Regions from separate parts of the Lentzea sp. NPDC004782 genome, predicted to be linked through region 2. Evidence: riboswitches for the same ligand, from Rfam matches in the RefSeq annotation. Region 2 holds a riboswitch; each other region holds the start of a gene.
What was found. Region 2 has a riboswitch for thiamine pyrophosphate ahead of ABZV40_RS24845 (thiamine ABC transporter substrate-binding protein). Riboswitches for the same ligand answer to the same signal wherever they lie in the genome.

Region 1 (2,254 bases), on a different contig from region 2:
TCCGCAGCGGGCTGGTCGTGAACCTGGCCAACCCGAAGCTCGGCGTGTTCGCGATCTCGTTCCTACCGCAGTTCGTGCCTGCCGGGGAGGCCGGCCAGGGGGTTCTGCTCTTCCTCGCCGTCGGGTGGGTCCTGATCGACACCGTCTGGTACCTGATCATCGTGTCGATCCTGCACACCATCCGCGGCTGGCTGAGCCGCCCGCGGGTGCGCCCGGCGCTCGAGAAGCTGTCGGGCGGCGTGCTGCTGGCGCTCGGAGTCCGGCTGGTACTCGACCCGCGTTGAGATCGGGTTGCCCCGGCGCCAGAACAGCTCGGGCAGTCCGGCCAGCTCACCGAGGGTGTGGCAGGCGGCCATGGACGCGTAGCCACCGGCCAGCACGTGCGCGCGGATCCGGTCGAGACGGCCGAACTCGATCACCTCACCGGCGATGAGGAACGGCAGCACCAGCTGCCAGGCCTGCACCACCGCGGGCCGGCGCCGGTGGGGTGCGCGCAGGGCCGCGCGGGCGACTCGTAAAAGGTGCTCGTTCGCGCTCATCGTGTACGGGTGCGCCGAGTGGTCCCAGTTCCACCGGCGCTCCTCCGTGACGGCGCACCGCACGCACTCGACCGGGCCGGTGCCCAGCTCGGCGCCGCAGCGGGAGCACGCCAGCAACGTCATCGCCCAGTCCACGCACGTCCACGGGTACTCGCCGACGTCGGAGGAGACCACCAGCTCGGCCAGTTCCCGGTCGGCGAGCTGCGACGACGTCCGCAGGGCCTCCCAGTCCGCGAGCCAGAACTGGTCGAGCAACTCGGCGCAGAAGCCGCAGTCGGGGTAGCCGCGACCTGCGAGTTCTCCGCAGGAAGGGCATGCCGAGACCACGGCGGGACGCTGACCGCGACGCGCGCCGGGCGGGAACGGCTGGTGATCAGCCACGGGGAAGAGATTAGGGGTAAAGGGCGGCCTTGGCAGCTGTGGCGCGCGCTGACTATGGTCGGGTCTCGACAACTCAACACAACGCGGGAGCTCGCGCCTGAGCGGGCTGAGAGGGTGACTGGCCGTGGTGCCGGTGTCACCGACCGCCTGAACCTGACCGGGTAATGCCGGCGTAGGGAGGAATGTCGTGACGGCACTTGACGACCGTTCGGTGAAGCCCAGTGTGACCACCGGCCCGATCTCGGGCTCGCGCAAGGTGTACCGCAAGGTGTACCGCGAGGTGTCCCAGGACATCCGCGTGCCCTGCCGCAGGGTGGAGCTGACCAACGGCGAGCATGTCGATCTCTACGACACTTCCGGTCCGTATACCGACGACAACGCGACCATCGACGTCCACAGTGGACTTCCTGACCTCAGGTCGGGGTGGCTCGCCGCACGGGAACCGATCAACGGAGCTGTCAGCCAGCTCGCGTACGCGAAGGCCGGGATCACCACCCCGGAGATGCGCTTCATCGCGGCGCGGGAGAACCTCGACGCGGAGCTCGTGCGCGAGGAGGTGGCCATCGGGCGTGCGGTGATTCCGTTGAACCGCAAGCACCCCGAGGCCGAGCCGATGATCATCGGCAAGAAGTTCCTCGTGAAGATCAACGCCAACATCGGCAACTCCGCCGTGTCGTCGTCGATCGAGGACGAGGTCGAGAAGATGGTGTGGGCGACCCGCTGGGGTGCCGACACGATCATGGACCTGTCCACCGGCAAGCGGATTCACGAGACGCGCGAGTGGATCCTGCGCAACTCGCCGGTGCCCGTCGGCACCGTGCCGATCTACCAGGCGCTGGAGAAGGTCAACGGCGACCCGGCGAAGCTGTCGTGGGAGGTCTACCGCGACACCGTGATCGAGCAGTGCGAGCAGGGCGTCGACTACATGACCGTGCACGCGGGCGTGCTGCTGCGGTACGTGCCGCTGACGGCCAAGCGCGTCACCGGCATCGTCTCGCGCGGCGGGTCGATCATGGCCGCGTGGTGCCTCGCGCACCACAAGGAGAGCTTCCTCTACACCCACTTCGAGGAGCTCTGCGACATCCTGCGCACCTACGACGTGACGTTCTCGCTGGGTGACGGGCTGCGGCCGGGTTCCATCGCGGACGCCAACGACGAGGCGCAGTTCGCGGAGCTCAGGACGCTGGGCGAGCTCACGCACGTCGCACGGGCCAAGGACGTCCAGGTCATGATCGAGGGCCCCGGCCACGTGCCGATGCACAAGATCGCCGAGAACGTCCGGCTGGAAGAGGAGTGGTGCGGCGAGGCGCCGTTCTACACGCTCGGGCCGCTGG
Region 2 (2,254 bases):
ACCACGGTCGGCAGCACGAACGGCACCATCACGGCCGCGCGCACGATCCCGAGGCCCCGCAGCCGGCACCGGGCCAGCACGAACGCCACCGGCAGCCCGGCGGCCACCGCGACCAGGGTCGACGCGGCGGCCTGGCCGAGGGTGAAGCCGACGAGCTGCCAGGTCTCGGCCGAGAACATCGCCTCGGCGACACCGCCCTCGCGGAAGCCCAGCGAGACGATGGCCAGAACCGGCCAGGCGAAGAAGAGCGCGAGGAAGGCCAGCGGCAGCGAGGAAGCCGCCGACCAGCCGGAACGCGCCGAGATCAGCCCTGCACGAGCTTGCGCCACTGCTCGACCCAGGCTTCGCGGTTGTCCTTCACCTTGTCCGCGGGCAGGGTCTGCGGGTTCGGCGGCAGCGGGGCGTCCTTGGCCCACGACGCGGGCAGCGCGACGCCCTCACGTGACGGGTAGACGTACATCTGCTCGGCGACCTGGGCCTGGAACTTCTCGCCCAGCAGGAAGTCGAGCACCTTCTGCGCGTCAGCGGGGTTCCTGGCCCCGGCCAGCACGCCCGCGTACTCGACCTGCCGGTAGCAGGTGTCCAGCACGGCCTTCGTCTTCCCGCCCTCGGCCGACGGCGACGAGGCGTAGGACACCACGATCGGCCGCGTGCCCTTGGTGGCGGAGAACTCCTGGTTGTAGGCCTCTTCCCAGCCGCTCACGACCTTGACGCCGTTGGCCTTGAGCTTGGTCCAGTACTCCTGCCAGCCGTTCTCGCCGAACTTCGCGATCGTGCCGAGCAGGAACGCGAGCCCCGGCGAGGACGTGGCGGGGTTCTCCACGACCAGCTTGTCCTTGAACTTGGGGTCGACGAGGTCCTCGTACGAGGCCGGCTCCGCGCCGCCGAGCTTCGCGGGGTCGATGTTCAGGCACACGTCACCGACGTCCACGGCGTGCAGACGCCCGGTGTCGTCGACCTCGTACCGCTGCGCGCCCTTCGAGGCCTCCGGCGAGGCGTACGCGGCGAACACGCCCTCGGACAGCGCCCGCGAGGCGAACGTCGAGTCGACGCCGAACGCGAGGTCGCCGATCGGGTTGGCCTTGGTGAGCACCAGCTTGTTCGTCAGCTCGCCCGCGTCACCGTTCGCGATCTGCTTGACCGTGATCCCCGAGGACTTCTGGAACTCGTCCAGCACCTCCGGCTTCACGACGAACGAGTCGTGGGTCACCAGCGTGACCTCGTGCGTCTGCGGCGCGGTCGACGTACCGGCCGAACAACCGGTCAGCGCCAAAGCGGCGGCGACAGCGAAAATCCTTCTCACGTCAAATCTCTCCCTACGCCGGTATGACCCGGATCAGGTGGACGGTCGAGGGCTTGCGAGCCCTCCTCTCAGCCCGGCGCTTCACCGGACTCCCGTGGCAAACGCGCAGCTTACGTGACGTGGTGGGACGATCAGGACATGGCCGAGCTGTTGAGCGACGATCAGTTGAAGGACCTGCTGCCCAAGCTGCCCGACTGGACCGCCCAGGACGGGGTGCTGGTCAGGACCGTGGAGCTGGAGAGCTTCGCGCAGGCGATCATGGTCGTGAACCGGGTCGCGGAGATCGCGGAGAACGACAACCACCACCCGGACGTCGACATCCGGTACAAGACCCTCACCTTCCGCCTGAGCACCCACTACAAGGGAGGAATCACCGCGCTCGACGTATCTCTCGCCGAGGAAATCGACGGAGTCCTGGACGCGCTGGCCTGATTCGGTCAGGATGTGCGCTGCCGCCGCCCGCGGATATGGAGAGGGAACCCCCTCATGCGGTTGCGCACACCTCTGTTCGTCGTGGCGCTGGCAGGCAGTCTTCTGATCGCACCGGCGGCGGCTCAGGCCGTGCCGTGCGCCCTGACGGACACGATGATCAAGGCCAGCTTCGCCTGGCTCGACAAGGGCACCGATCTCAAGGCGAACAACTGGTCCAACGCGAACTTCCACGTCGGCAACCTCGCCCAGGTGCGGACGACGGGCATCAGCAACCACAAGACGTGGCCGTGGGTGCAGGCGAACAAGTACCTGCTGCCCCTCGACCCGGCGAACCCGTACGCCCCGGACCCGCAGTCCAGCGGCGAGGCCTACCTCGACGTGTCGTACTTCCACCCGCAGCCGGAAGTGCTCCAGCCGCTGCGGGACAACCTGTACGCCCAGGCCAAGACCGGGAAGTACGACTACTGGAAGTCACCGGACGCGCTGAACATGTCCCTGCCGTCGTTCACCCGCATCGCC
Region 3 (2,254 bases), on a different contig from region 2:
CCCGATCGCGTGCAGCTGCCGCGGGTCGAGCGTGGGCAGCGACATCTGCAGCACCGGGACGTCGGCCTCGGGGAACATCTCCTTCAACGGCACGTAGGCGCCGTGGTCGAGTCCGCGCTCGGGGTCCTGCTGGACGTGCCCGCCGAGGAGTTTGCGCACGTCGTCGGCCAGCTCAGGCGCTCCGGGCGCGGTGTAGGTCACCTCGTAGTACCGCTGGGGGAAGCCCCAGAAGTCGTAGACCAGCGGCACGGTGGTGGTCGCGCCGATGGTCGTCGGCGCCTCCTCCCAGTGTGCGGAGACCATGAGCACGGCCTCCGGGCGCGGGAGGGTGGCGGACCAGTCCTTGAGCTCTCTGGTCCACGTCTCGTCGTCAGCCAGCGGGGGTGCCCCGTGGCTCAGGTACAGAACGGGTGCGCTCACGTCGTCGAGCGTACGCCAGTTTGTTCAAATTTCAACGACTAAGTTCAGTTTTGAACAACTCGGCGGCCTTGCGGGGGTCCTCGGCCTCGGTGATGGCCCGCACGACGACCACGCGGGTGGCTCCGGCTTCCCGGACCTCGTGCAGGTTCTGCAGGTCGATGCCGCCGATCGCGAACCACGGCCGCCGCACGCCCTTCGTGGCGCGCACGAGGTCGAGGCCCGGCGCCGGGCGCCCAGGCTTGGTCGGCGTGGGCCAGCACGGACCGGTGCAGAAGTAGTCCACGCCGTGCTGGGTCGCCGCGGCCCGCATCTGGTCGACGTCGTGCGTGGAGCGGCCGATCACCGGGTGCTCGCCGATGATGTGGCGCGCGCACGAGACGGGCAGGTCGTCCTGGCCCAGGTGCAGCACGTCCGCCTTGACCGCGTACGCGATGTCCGCGCGGTCGTTGACGGCGAGGAGCTTGCCGTGGGTGTCGCAGGCCTCGGCGAGGATCTCCAGCGCCGCGATCTCCTGCTTCGCCTCCAGTGACTTGTCCCGCAGCTGGATGATGTCGACGCCGCCCGCGAGGGCCGCGTCCGCGAACTCGGCCAGATCGGGCCGGTTCGGCGTGCAGAGGTAGAGCGTCGCGTCGGCGAGTCGTTGCCTGATCAGGTTTCCGTCGAGTCCTGGCACGCTCGCACGGTAACCGTTATGTTGGTGTCGGTCCGCACGGGAGCCTGGAGAACACCGGGCTGAGAGGGAGCGTGGTTCGCTCCGACCGTCGAACCTGATCCGGGTCATGCCGGCGCAGGGAGCGTGAATGCCTTGAGCAGTGTGCAAGTGGCCGTCCGGGGTGGCGGCGTCATCGGCCTGTCCGTCGCACTGGCGTGCGCACGCGCCGGGTACTCGGTTTCCGTCTCCGACCGCGGTTCGCCACACGCGGGCTCGCGGGTCGCGGGCGGCATGCTCGCGCCGTTGACGGAGGCTTGGCCCGGTGAGGAAGCCGTGGTGGCGCAGGGAGTCGAGGCCCTCGCCATGTGGCCGTCGTTCGCCGAGTCGATCGGTGTCCCGCTGTTCACCGCGGGGACGCTGGCGGTCGGCACCCAGCCCGGTGATCTCGCCGACCTGCGGCACGCGGGGGAGTTGCTGACCTCACGGGAGATCCGCGCTCTCGAACCGTCGCTGGGGCCCGCGGTGCGCGGCGGTGTCTTCGCCGCGGGTGACCTCGCCGTCGACAACCGCGAGCTGCTCTCCGCGCTGTGGAAGGCGTGCGTGGAAGCCGGGGTGCGGTCCGATGTGGACGGCCGGGTCGAGGTGATCGCGGCCGGGGCGTGGAGCGGCCTGCTGCACCCGGCGCTGAAGGACGTGATCCGCCCGGTCAAGGGCGAGATCCTGCGGCTCACCCACCGGCCTGGCGCGTTGCCGCCGCCTCGGCACACCATCCGCGCCCTCGTGTCGGGACGCCCGGTGTACCTGGTGCCGCGTACCGACGGCCTGGTCGTCGGCGCGACGCAGTACGAGGCCGGGTTCGACACCGACGTGTCGGTCGCCGGCGTGCGGGACCTGTTGCGGGATGCGGAAACCGTGCTGCCGGGCATCGCCGAGTACGCCCTGACCGAGGCCGCCGTCGGGTTCCGCGCGGGCAGCCCGGACAACGTCCCCGTCGTGCGCTGGCTGGAGCCCGGTGTCATCGCCGCGACCGGCCACCACCGCAACGGTCTGCTGCTGGCCCCGCACACCGCGCGTCTCGTGGTGGCGCTGCTTGAGGGAGGAAGTTCGTGAAAGCACAGGTCAACGGCACTTCTCGGGACCTGGTCGACGGCACGTCCGTCGCCGCGGTGGTGTCGCTGGTGG

Region 1: linked by a shared signal. The riboswitch ahead of thiC (phosphomethylpyrimidine synthase ThiC) and the one ahead of ABZV40_RS24845 (thiamine ABC transporter substrate-binding protein) in region 2 are both predicted to bind thiamine pyrophosphate.
Region 3: linked by a shared signal. The riboswitch ahead of ABZV40_RS00100 (FAD-dependent oxidoreductase) and the one ahead of ABZV40_RS24845 (thiamine ABC transporter substrate-binding protein) in region 2 are both predicted to bind thiamine pyrophosphate.

What each region holds. Positions count from the first base shown of each region.
Region 1 covers NZ_JBEXJN010000001.1:12,376-14,629, forward strand. The annotation lists gene ABZV40_RS00065 (LysE family translocator) at 1-284, shown strand, start outside; gene ABZV40_RS00070 (hypothetical protein) at 430-822, shown strand; TPP riboswitch at 994-1,118, shown strand; gene thiC (phosphomethylpyrimidine synthase ThiC) at 1,108-2,254, shown strand, end outside.
Region 2 covers NZ_JBEXJN010000027.1:57,200-59,453, reverse strand. The annotation lists gene ABZV40_RS24850 (iron ABC transporter permease) at 1-308, opposite strand, end outside; gene ABZV40_RS24845 (thiamine ABC transporter substrate-binding protein) at 305-1,294, opposite strand; TPP riboswitch at 1,297-1,409, opposite strand; gene ABZV40_RS24840 (4a-hydroxytetrahydrobiopterin dehydratase) at 1,442-1,735, shown strand; gene ABZV40_RS24835 (glycoside hydrolase family 88 protein) at 1,790-2,254, shown strand, end outside.
Region 3 covers NZ_JBEXJN010000001.1:17,389-19,642, reverse strand. The annotation lists gene ABZV40_RS00110 (class III extradiol ring-cleavage dioxygenase) at 1-420, opposite strand, end outside; gene thiE (thiamine phosphate synthase) at 452-1,093, opposite strand; TPP riboswitch at 1,120-1,231, shown strand; gene ABZV40_RS00100 (FAD-dependent oxidoreductase) at 1,235-2,182, shown strand; gene thiS (sulfur carrier protein ThiS) at 2,179-2,254, shown strand, end outside.